3 regions of the Citrobacter sp. C1 genome follow, and region 2 is predicted to be linked to each of the others. Evidence: predicted binding sites of a transcription regulator. Region 2 holds the regulator's gene; each other region holds the start of a gene.
What was found. The regulator PhoB, encoded in region 2, activates phosphate uptake and scavenging genes when phosphate is short. The targets are predictions, from matches to a motif close to CTGTCATAAAACTGNCNNAT.
Positions count from the first base shown of each region.

Region 1: glpT (glycerol-3-phosphate transporter) is a predicted target of PhoB. The motif match lies at 2,248-2,267, and genes of this name have one in related genera.
Region 3: pstS (phosphate ABC transporter substrate-binding protein PstS) is a predicted target of PhoB. The motif match lies at 2,015-2,034, and genes of this name have one in related genera.

Region 1 covers NZ_CP115035.1:1,700,002-1,704,125, forward strand. Annotated here, with positions in the region: gene glpB (glycerol-3-phosphate dehydrogenase subunit GlpB) at 1-506, opposite strand, end outside; gene glpA (anaerobic glycerol-3-phosphate dehydrogenase subunit A) at 496-2,124, opposite strand; gene glpT (glycerol-3-phosphate transporter) at 2,399-3,757, shown strand; gene glpQ (glycerophosphodiester phosphodiesterase) at 3,761-4,124, shown strand, end outside.
Region 2 covers NZ_CP115035.1:3,880,690-3,884,813, reverse strand. Annotated here, with positions in the region: gene sbcC (exonuclease subunit SbcC) at 1-240, opposite strand, end outside; gene sbcD (exonuclease subunit SbcD) at 237-1,439, opposite strand; gene phoB (phosphate response regulator transcription factor PhoB) at 1,632-2,321, shown strand; gene phoR (phosphate regulon sensor histidine kinase PhoR) at 2,372-3,667, shown strand; gene brnQ (branched-chain amino acid transporter carrier protein BrnQ) at 4,080-4,124, shown strand, end outside.
Region 3 covers NZ_CP115035.1:5,017,955-5,022,078, forward strand. Annotated here, with positions in the region: gene IB214_RS23980 (amidohydrolase) at 37-1,788, shown strand; gene pstS (phosphate ABC transporter substrate-binding protein PstS) at 2,123-3,163, shown strand; gene pstC (phosphate ABC transporter permease PstC) at 3,308-4,124, shown strand, end outside.

The DNA.
Region 1 (4,124 bases), 2.2 Mb from region 2:
GCGGTGTCGACGCTGAGGTTACGCTGGCTCAGCGAGGCCGCCGCGAGGTGTGCCTGAAAATCCAGTAACCCGCTGATGCCCACCACGCAGATACGCTGAGCAGACAGCGGCCAGACCGGTACTTCCGGCGAACTGAGCCAGGTTGAGCGCAAGGTCCCCAGCGGCGTTACGCGCTGATGTACCTGATGCACCTCGCCCTGCAACTGGGCACCGGATTCTTTCAACAGGGTTTGCGCCTGCTGCGCCAGTGACAGGACGTTTTGCGTACCGATAAGGCTATAAGGGTGCAAGGGGGCCTGAGTGCGCAGTGCGTTCAGGCCTGCCTCGATATCGCTCACCGGCTGTCCATCCGGCAGCGTGCTGAGTAAATCCAGCGAGCCGGAGGAAAAATGCAGGGCGCTTTGGCCACGGGTAACAATCGCGCAGCGTAATCCGCTTTTTTGTAGTTGCAGACCGCACAGCAGTCCGGCGAGACCGCCGCCGATAATGACGGTATCAAATTTCATCCTGGTGCTCCTTTTCCAGACCGCATAACCCCTGATACACCCAGCGCGTGAACTCGCTTTCGCGCAGTGCGTCTCCCCAGGCAATCGGCTGCACGCCTTTCCAGCGTTCGTTGAGAAACTCGGAGAGCTGGGTGATGGACTGCGCGGCGGTGGTAACATTAAAACGTTGCAGTAAACCTGCGGCGCGACAGGCACACAGTTCGCCCTGGCATGTCCCCATCCCGACGCGAGTACGGCGGCGCAAGTCCAGCAGGCTGTTGACGGTTAAATTTTCCACGGCGTATTGGACTTCGCCTGCGGTGACCGCCTCGCACTCGCAGACCAGGCTGCGATGCTGACGACCTTCGCTCAGCCAGACCGGGGTGCGATCGCCGTGACGGTAGACTGCCGAGCCGCGTAGCGGTGCGGGCAACGAGATCACGCGCTTAAGCGTGTGCTCGGTTGATTCCTGCGAACCTGGCAGCGCGACGTCCGCCGTGGTGCAAGGGCGAGTGTTGCCCAGCTTGCGGCAGACGGCGTCGGTGGCCCATTCAGCCATCAGGCGGTAGGTCATCAGTTTGCCGCCGGTAATGGTGATAAAGCCATCCAGACCGTCGCGTTCAGCATGATCGAACAACACAATGCCGCGGCTGACGTTACGACCGCTTGGATCATTGTCGCTGGCCACCAGCGGACGCACGCCGGAGTAGGCGCGCAAAATGCGCGTTTTCGCCATAATCGGCGCCAGCTTCTCCCCTTCACGCAGCAGGATATCCACCTCTTCAGCGGTGACGCGGTTGCTGTCGATATCATCGTAATCAATATGTTGCGAGGTGGTGCCGATCAGCGAGATGGTGTCACCAGGCACCAGAATGTCGGCATCCGACGGTTTACGGCAGCGGTTGATGACATGCTGGTTAATGCGATGATCCATGATCAACAACGAGCCTTTTGCCGGGAACATGCGGATGCTCAGATCGGCATATTCCGCGATCCGCTGGCCCCAGATCCCGGCAGCGTTCACCACCACCGGCGCATGCAGGGACTGCATCTCGCCGGTGAGATGATTGCGAACGTTCACGCCGCAGACGGTTGCACCTTCACGAATCAGCCCGGTCACTTCATGGGCCGTCAGAATGACCGCGCCATGCTCTCGGGCATCCAGCATGTTGGCAGCGGTTAAACGGAAAGGATCCACGGTACCGTCTGGCACTTTGACTGCGCCAATCAACTGCGGGTTCACCGCGGGCTCGATAATGCGCGCTTGTTGAGGGTCGATCGCTTCTGCACGAATGCCCGCATCTTCGCAGGCACGAATAAAGGTGGCCTGGAAGGAGAGTTCATCTTCCGGCAGTGTGATAAACAGACCGTCCGTAGGCTCTACGCAGTGGCGGGCGATACGTTTCAGAATTTGGTTTTCGCTAATACATTCACGCGCAGATTCTGCGTCAGTGACGGCATAGCGCGCACCGCTGTGCAGCAGGCCGTGGTTACGTCCCGTTGCGCCGGTAGCGATATCGTGGCGTTCTACTAAGATGACGCGCAATCCGCGCAGAGCACAGTCGCGTGCGATCCCGGCACCTGTTGCTCCCCCACCAATGATAATCACGTCACTTGTTTGCGAGTCGCGAGTTTTCATTGTTTTTCCTCACAGTTCGTTTTTTTATCATTTAGCCACATAAAAAACATGGATTGTTTGATTTCGCGCATAATCGCTCATTATTCGAAAATGAAACGTGATTTCGTGCGCCTTTATGAACATTTGTCATAAATCTGTAACAATCTGTGCTGTGTTTCACATTTTTGTGCTGAATCTTTCCTTAACATCGCGGCCACACTGGGGGAGGTTGCGTCGTGATGACGTACTTACAGTGTTTCCTTCGAACAAAAGACGGCCACGGAGGCTACATACTATGTTGAGCATTTTTAAACCCGCGTCACATACGGCGCGCTTACCTGCAGCGGAAATCGATCCCACCTATCGTCGATTGCGCTGGCAGATTTTCTTGGGGATATTTTTTGGTTATGCGGCGTACTATCTGGTACGTAAGAACTTTGCCCTGGCTATGCCGTATCTGGTTGAGCAGGGTTTCTCCCGTGGCGATCTGGGTTTTGCGTTATCCGGTATTTCCATTGCCTATGGTTTTTCGAAATTTATCATGGGGTCCATTTCGGACCGCTCGAATCCGCGCGTTTTCCTGCCTGCCGGTCTGATTCTGGCGGCGGCGGTGATGTTGTTCATGGGCTTTGTGCCGTGGGCGACGTCCAGTATCGCGGTGATGTTTGTGCTGCTGTTCCTGTGTGGCTGGTTCCAGGGGATGGGGTGGCCGCCGTGCGGTCGTACCATGGTGCACTGGTGGTCGCAGAAAGAGCGTGGCGGTATTGTGTCCGTGTGGAACTGCGCGCATAACGTCGGTGGTGGTCTGCCTCCGCTGCTGTTCCTGCTGGGTATGGCCTGGTTTAACGACTGGAAAGCGGCATTGTACATGCCGGCATTCGGTGCGATTGTTGTCGCCCTGATTGCTTTTGCCCTGATGCGCGATACGCCGCAGTCTTGTGGCTTACCGCCGATTGAAGAGTATAAGAACGACTATCCGGATGATTACAGCGAAAAAGCCGAAGAAGAGCTGACTGCGAAGCAGATCTTCATGCAGTACGTGCTGCCAAACAAACTGCTGTGGTACATCGCGATCGCCAACGTGTTTGTCTATTTACTGCGTTACGGCATCCTCGACTGGTCGCCGACCTACCTGAAAGAAGTGAAGCATTTCGCGTTGGATAAATCCTCCTGGGCCTACTTCCTGTATGAGTATGCGGGTATCCCGGGCACCCTGCTGTGTGGCTGGATGTCGGATAAAGTCTTCCGTGGCAACCGTGGCGCAACCGGCGTGTTCTTCATGACGCTGGTGACCATTGCAACGATCGTTTACTGGATGAACCCGGCGGGCAATCCGAACGTTGATATGGCATGTATGATTATCATCGGCTTCCTGATCTACGGTCCGGTCATGCTGATTGGTCTGCACGCGCTGGAACTGGCACCGAAAAAAGCGGCGGGTACGGCGGCAGGCTTTACCGGGTTGTTTGGTTACCTGGGCGGCTCTGTGGCAGCGAGCGCCATTGTCGGTTACACCGTTGACTTCTTCGGCTGGGACGGTGGCTTTATGGTGATGATTGGCGGCAGCGTGCTGGCGGTTATTCTGCTGGTGGTCGTCATGTTTGGTGAAAAGCGCCATCACGCAGAGATGGAACTGAAGCGTAACGGGGGATAATAGATGAAAACCACATTGAAAAGTCTTAGCGTCGCGTTAATGCTGACCGGTATGGTGGTCAGCAGCGCAGCCATCGCCGCAGACAAGATTGTGATTGCTCACCGTGGGGCCAGCGGCTATTTACCGGAGCATACGCTGCCAGCAAAAGCGATGGCCTATGCGCAGGGCGCGGACTATCTCGAGCAGGATCTGGTGATGACCAAGGACGACCATCTGGTCGTTCTGCATGACCACTATCTTGACCGGGTCACCGATGTCGCCGAGCGTTTCCCGGATCGCGCTCGTAAAGATGGTCGCTACTACGCCATCGACTTTACGCTGGATGAGATCAAATCGCTGAAATTTACCGAAGGTTTCGATATCGAAA
Region 2 (4,124 bases):
CAGACACTCGGCGGTGTCGCGGGTCATCAGGTCGTTTTGCGACTGTGATACGGTATTCAGGCGCGGTGTCTCGTGGTACAGCGCGAGACAAATCGCATCAAGCAGGGTGGTTTTTCCGGCCCCTGTAGGCCCGGTGATGGCAAACAGACCGTTGCTGGCAAAAGGCTCTGCCGTAAAATCGACTTTCCATTCCCCTTTCAGGGAGTTGAGGTTTTTCAGGCGCAGGCTAAGAATTTTCATGCGTCAGCCTCCCCGGCAAGCGTCTGTAACGTGTCATTAAACAGCTGATTAAGACGTTCCCGCCTCGGCGCTTCCAGTTCCTCCAGCGCCAGACGGCGGTCAAAGACTTCCGTCACGCTCAGTTCGCTCAGCGTTTCACGCCGCTCATTGGCCATAATACGCTCGCGCTGCTCCCGACTGCGGCGCACCAGCAGAACCTCTACCGGCAGGTCTTCCGTCAACGCCTGAATTTTGCGCTGCATGTCGTGCAGGTAATCGTCGGTGGTGATTTCAATATCTAACCAGACGGGCGTTTGCAGCTCTACATCGCGCCATTGCTCAAGCTGGGCGGTAATGGCGGCTAAATCGCCTTTCAATACTGCCAGCGGCTGCGTGACCGGTACGGTGAGATTGTCGACGGTATGTAGCTTGCCGTCTTCGAAGCTCACCAGATGCACGCCTTTGCTTTTGCCACATTCGTCAAAACTGAGGGCAATCGGCGAGCCACAGTAGCGAATATGTTCTGTTCCGCCGATGACCTGCGCCCGGTGAATATGTCCCAACGCGATGTAATCTGCTGGCGGGAAATTCTGCGCCGGAAAGGCATCCAGTGTGCCAATATAAATGTCACGTACCGCGTCACTTTTGCTGGCACCGACGGTCGTCAGGTGCCCGGTTGCAATGATCGGCAGGTTGCGTTCACCGCGCAGTTCACAGGCGTCCAGGTACTGCTGCTGGTAATAGTCGGTAATTGCCCCCAGCAAATGCTGTTGTTTTTCGCTGCCGGTGAGTCCCGCCTGGCTGGTGATGATGTCGCGTGGGCGTAAAAAGGGAATCGGGCACAGCACGGCGCCTGGCGTGCCGTCGCGGCGTTTCAGTATTTGCGGTCCATGGCCTGCGCTGGCGACCACCGTGGTGTTCAGAAACGCCAAAATATCGCGTGATTCATTAAGCGTGGCGACCGAGTCATGGTTGCCTGCCAGCACCACCAGGTGGCAGCCTGTTTGCTGCAAATTGACGACAAAGCGGTTGTAAATCTCGCGGGCATAGCTCGGCGGTGAGCCGGTATCAAAAATATCGCCTGCCACAATAATGGCATCCACCTGATGGGATTGTGCGGTCTCCAGCAGCCAGTCAAGAAAGGCCTGATGCTCGGCGGCGCGGCTCTTGCTGTAGAAGTTTTGGCCCAGATGCCAGTCTGAGGTATGAAGGATGCGCATACGAGTTCCATGACGAAAAAGCAATGAGGGGGATTATACCCTTGCAATGGCGTGAATATCTTGTTTCCGGGCTGTCATAATTCAACAACATTGGTTAAGCCTGGACTATCTTTTTCATAAATCTGTCATAAATCTGACGCATAATGGCGGCGTATAGAGGGTATGAACGATTAAATTAAAACAGGGCAAATCATGGCGAGACGTATTCTGGTCGTAGAAGATGAAGCTCCAATTCGTGAAATGGTCTGCTTCGTGCTCGAGCAAAACGGGTTCCAACCTGTAGAAGCCGAAGACTATGACAGTGCGGTGAATCAACTCAATGAACCCTGGCCGGATCTTATCCTGCTTGACTGGATGCTTCCCGGTGGCTCGGGGTTACAGTTCATTAAACACCTCAAACGTGAAGCGATGACGCGGGACATCCCGGTGATGATGCTGACGGCAAGAGGTGATGAAGAAGATCGCGTACGTGGGCTGGAAACCGGTGCGGATGACTATATCACCAAGCCGTTTTCGCCGAAGGAGCTGGTGGCGCGCATTAAAGCCGTACTGCGTCGTATTTCACCAATGGCGGTTGAAGAAGTTATTGAGATGCAGGGGCTGAGCCTTGATCCCACCTCGCATCGTGTAATGACCGGCGAAGAACCGCTGGATATGGGGCCAACTGAGTTCAAACTGCTGCATTTCTTTATGACTCATCCTGAGCGCGTCTACAGCCGCGAACAACTACTTAATCATGTCTGGGGCACCAACGTGTACGTAGAAGACCGGACGGTTGACGTGCATATCCGCCGCTTGCGTAAGGCGCTGGAGCACAGCGGCCACGATCGCATGGTGCAGACGGTACGCGGAACGGGATACCGTTTTTCAACCCGCTTCTGACCGGCACGGAAAATAGCCCATTAGATCAAGTTGTATAGGGAGTGCGACGTTTGCTGGAACGATTGTCATGGAAAAGGCTGGTACTGGAGCTGATACTTTGCTGCATTCCGGCTTTTATCCTTAGTGCTTTTTTCGGTTATCTGCCGTGGTTTTTACTGGCATCGGTAACGGGTCTGCTTATCTGGCATTTCTGGAATTTACTGCGTTTGTCCTGGTGGCTGTGGGTCGACAGGAGTATGACGCCTCCGCCGGGGCGGGGCAGTTGGGAACCGCTGCTTTACGGCCTGCATCAAATGCAACTGCGTAACAAAAAACGCCGCCGCGAACTGGGTAATCTGATTAAGCGTTTTCGCAGCGGGGCTGAATCGCTGCCTGATGCGGTGGTACTGACCACCGAAGAGGGTGGGATTTTCTGGTGTAACGGCCTGGCACAGCAGGTTCTGGGACTGCGTTGGCCGGACGATAGTGGGCAAAATATTCTTAACCTGCTTCGCTACCCGGAATTTACCTCATACCTGAAAACGCGCGACTTTAGTCGGCCAATTAATTTGGTACTTAATACCGGGCGGCATCTGGAAATTAGGGTGATGCCGTATACCGACAAGCAGTTGCTGATGGTGGCGCGCGATGTCACGCAGATGCACCAACTGGAAGGCGCGCGGCGTAATTTCTTTGCCAACGCCAGCCACGAGTTGCGTACGCCGCTGACGGTGCTGCAAGGTTATCTGGAGATGATGCAGGAGCATCCCCTGGAAGGGGCAACGCGAGAGAAAGCGCTGGATACCATGCGTGAGCAAACGCAGCGTATGGAAGGGCTGGTGAAACAGCTGCTGACGCTATCGAAAATAGAAGCCGCACCGACACTGCCGCAGAATGAAAAAGTGGATGTGCCGATGATACTGCGCGTGGCTGAGCACGAAGCACAAACGCTGAGCCAGAATAAACACACGTTTACCTTCGACGTGGATAATCGCCTGAGCGTGATGGGTAACGAGGAGCAACTGCGTAGCGCAATCTCGAATCTTATCTATAACGCGGTGAACCATACGCCGGCGGGAACGCACATCACCGTGCGCTGGCAGCGGGCGACGGCGGGAGCCGAGTTCAGCGTCGAAGATAATGGGCCAGGGATTGCGCCTGAGCACATTCCTCGTTTGACCGAGCGTTTCTACCGCGTGGATAAAGCGCGATCGCGGCAAACGGGCGGTAGCGGGCTGGGGCTGGCTATTGTGAAGCATGCTTTAAATCATCACGACAGCCGATTGAATATCGAGAGTACGCCGGGCAAAGGGACGCGGTTTAGCTTTGTGCTAGCGGAACGTTTACTTGCCAAAAGTAACGATTGAGGCGTATCCGTAAGATTATCTTTCCAAAAGCCAGCGAAAGCTGGCTTTTTTACGCGGGTCAATACAGTCATCCTGAATTTTACGACGTCTGATTGTTTTTTGTTCGCATTATTACCCATACCTTTTTCCCGGAAATGGTGTTTTGTTCTAACTGGATTTTTCATATCGCTATATTGTTCTGGTTTTTAGATCCCACCTTGCTTTAAAACGTTATAAGCGTTTAAATTGCGCACCATGTGCTGTCATACCGACTGCATTTACGCGGTAAATCGAAAAACTATTCTTCGCCGCGCCCGGCTGGGAGAATTTCCCGCTGGAATTGATTAAAAATGCCGCTGTATCGTCCCAAAAGGGAAGGGCAAAAATTTAACCTTTACAACACCACATTCACATCCACAGGCTGTAAGACTTTATGACCCATCAGTTAAAATCGCGCGATATCATCGCACTGGGATTT
Region 3 (4,124 bases), 1.1 Mb from region 2:
ATACGTTTATTCGCAACGCAATGGAGTTAATTTTTCATGAGAATTTCAATGCTCTTTCTGGCATGTTCACTGGCCGTCACGTCTTCCACGGTCTCTGCTCTGGAAGGTAATAAAATGATTATCTTTGGCGGGGAAATCTACAGCGCCGATCCAAATAATCCCTCTCCACAAGCCATCGCTATTGAAGGCAAAAAAATCATTGCCGTGGGAACGTTCAACGATGTGCTGAAGAAGGCCGGTTCTGATGCTATTCGCATTGATTTGCAGGGTAATTACCTGATGCCGGGGTTGATCGACAGCCACGCCCATGTTGCTGATGGCGGTTTTAAAACGATCACCGTCGAATTTCCTGAAGGGATGACAAAAGCGGCAGCGATTAGAGCGTTTGTCGATAAAAATAAGCGTAACCCTCAGCGCGATCTCCATGGCGTCCAGTTTTACAGCAATGTATCCCTGGATTACTGGGACAATATTAGCCTGCTGGATAGCGTATTTAATGCGCCAGAATATCAGGATACGCCGGTGGTGCTGGCTGGATCGGATGCCCATACCGGCTGGGTTAATAACGCCATGTTACGTAAAGCCAAGTTGGATCCCCAGGCCATTGCTGACGCTGGCAACAGTATAAGAACCAATGTTGGGCTAACCCCCAATGGAAAACTCAACGGCTTTGTCTCCGAAGGCGCATGGGATCGGGTGCTCGGTGCCATTCCTCCCGTCGATAACGACAAAATTGCGCAGTCGATTATCGCTGGATCAAAGGTGATGAACCGCTATGGTATCACCGCCTGGATGGAGCCGCTGAGCAACCTGCGCCCGCTGGCACCGTCATTTGATGCTCACCCGGGACGCAACGATGAAGGGCTACTTCCGGCGTACAGTTCTCTGGCGAAGGACGGAAAACTCACCGCCCACGTAACCGGTCTGGCATTGGTCAATATTAACGCTTCTCCAGCAGCCATTGATGACGTAGTGGCTATCAGGGATAAATATGCCGGAATACCCGATATCAAGCTGGCTGGGATTAAAATCTTTCAGGACGGAGTGATTGAATATCCGTCCCAGACGGCGAAGTTGAGTCAGTCATACCTGAATCGACTTGGCTACAGTGGTAGTAACTCGCTGGATAAAGTGACGTTCTGTTCGCTGGTGGCCAAAGCGGATGCCGAAAAATTGATTGCCCACTTTCATGCTATCGGCGATCGCGCCGTGCAGGAGTCACTGGATGCGGTTGCCTGTGCGCGCGAAAAGAATGGCAACAGCGGCATATTGCACAGCATTACCCACCTGGAAATCGTCAACCCGCAGAGCCTCCCTCAATTTCAGCAGTTGAACGTCGCAGCGTCTATGCAGTTGCTGTGGGCGGGTAAAGACGGTGCAACGACAACTCTGCTGGATGGCAAAGTGCCAGCGCCGTTACTCCAACACCTTTATCCTGCTGGCGATCTGTTCCGCCATCACGCGCTGATTGCGGGGGCCAGCGACTGGCCGGTATCTAGCCCCAACCCGCTGTTTGCCATTTACACGGCAGTTACGCGGATGGGGGAAGAGGGCGAACTGCCACCTGAGAGTGAAAAAATCAGCCGTGCCGCGATGCTACAGGCTTACACCCTGAATGCAGCAAAAGTTATTGGCCGCGATAAAGAAACGGGCTCAATTGCCGTAGGGAAAAGTGCTGACCTGGTGCTGTTCGATCGCAACCTTGAGAAAGTGAGTATTGAAAAGCTACGGGATGCCACGGTGCTTTGGACGATGTTTGCCGGAAAAAAAGTCTATAGCGGGAAGTAAACTGCTGCAGAAAGGCCACCGGGAGGTGGTCTTTTACATTACGATAGCCTGTTTTTTGAACCGTTAGAAAAGAAATACATCACGGCATTTTGATGAAAAATAGTCATCCTTGGCTACGCTTTTAAGTGTCATAAAAATAAAATTTTCGCGAAATGTTATTGTCATTAAATGCGTTAATAACTTGTTTTTGCAGTATTTTTTAAATTCTGTATTTCACTTTTTTTCATTGTCATAAAACTGTCATATTTCGTACATTTAACTGTCACCTGTTTGTCCTATTTTGCTCACAGTAGCAACTCAAACAATGATTTACGAAAACCGTGCAGGAGACATTATGAAAGTTATGCGTACCACTGTCGCAACTGTTGTCGCCGCGACCTTATCCATGAGCGCGTTCTCTGTATTTGCCGCAGCGAGCCTGACAGGTGCAGGTGCAACTTTTCCTGCGCCAGTGTATGCCAAATGGGCTGATACTTATCAGAAAGAGACCGGTAGTAAAGTCAACTACCAGGGTATCGGCTCCTCCGGTGGTGTAAAACAAATTACGGCAAATACCGTTGATTTCGGCGCTTCTGATGCACCGTTGTCTGATGAGAAACTGGCACAGGAAGGCCTGTTCCAGTTCCCGACCGTGATCGGCGGTGTCGTGCTGGCTGTAAATATCCCTGGCCTGAAATCCGGCGAACTGGTGCTGGATGGTAAGACCCTGGGTGATATCTACCTCGGCAAAATCAAGAAGTGGGATGATGAAGCCATCACCAAACTGAACCCAGGGCTGAAACTGCCTTCGCAGAACATCGCCGTTGTGCGTCGTGCTGATGGTTCCGGTACCTCTTTCGTGTTCACCAGCTACTTGGCAAAAGTGAACGAAGAGTGGAAATCTAAAATTGGTGCAGGCTCTACCGTTAACTGGCCAACCGGTCTGGGTGGTAAAGGTAACGACGGTATCGCCGCGTTCGTACAGCGTCTGCCAGGCTCCATTGGTTACGTTGAATATGCTTACGCTAAGCAGAACAACCTGGCCTATACCAAACTGATTTCTGCTGACGGTAAACCGGTAAGTCCGACCGAAGAAAACTTTGCAAATGCGGCAAAAGGCGCTGACTGGAGCAAAACCTTCGCCCAGGATCTGACTAACCAGAAAGGTGATGAGGCGTGGCCGATTACGTCCACCACATTCATCCTGGTTCACAAAGAGCAGAAGAAACCTGAGCAGGGCGTTGAAGTGCTGAAGTTCTTTGACTGGGCGTACAAAAATGGCGGTAAACAGGCTAATGACCTGGATTACGCCAGCCTGCCGGATAACGTGGTTGAGCAGATTCGTGCTGCATGGAAGACCAACGTGAAAGACAGCAGCGGTAAAGCACTGTACTAATAGAATATCTTTGACGAATTGGCGGATGGCGCTACGCTTATCCGCCCTACGGTTTCTACCGTAGGCCCAGAGTGTAGGCCGGATAAGCGTAGCGCCATCCGGCATGGGCAACTGAGTAAACGAGTTTAACTTAAAGAGTGATTTATGGCTGCAACCAAGCCTGCTTTTAATCCACCGGGTAAAAAGGGTGACATGATATTCAGCGTGCTGGTAAAACTGGCTGCGCTGATTGTGCTATTGATGTTGGGTGGCATTATTGTCTCTCTGATCATCTCCTCCTGGCCAAGCATTCAAAAATTTGGTTTCTCATTTTTGTGGACCAAAGAGTGGGATGCGCCAAACGATATCTACGGTGCGCTGGTACCGATTTACGGAACGCTGGTGACCTCGTTTATCGCCTTGCTGATCGCCGTTCCGGTGAGCTTCGGCATCGCTTTATTTTTGACTGAGTTAGCACCTAACTGGTTACGTCGCCCGCTGGGCATTGCAATTGAACTGCTGGCGGCGATCCCGAGTATTGTTTACGGCATGTGGGGCCTGTTTATTTTTGCCCCGCTGTTTGCTACCTACTTCCAGGAGCCGGTGGGTAACATCCTTTCCAACATTCCGTTTGTGGGTGCCCTGTTTGCGGGTCCGGCCTTTGGTATCGGTATTCTGGCAGCCGGTGTGATCCTGGCCATTATGATCATCCCGTACATTGCGGCGGTCATGCGCGATGTGTTCGAACAAACGCCGGTACTGATGAAAGAGTCAGCCTACGGCATCGGCTGTACTACCTGGGAAGTCATCTGGCGTATCGTCCTGCCGTTCACCAAAAATGGGGTGATTGGCGGTGTGATGTTGGGTCTTGGCCGCGCGCTAGGTGAAACCATGGCGGTGACCTTTATCATCGGTAACACCTACCAGCTCGACAGTGCATCGCTGTTTATGCCGGGTAACAGTATTACCTCTGCGTTGGCGA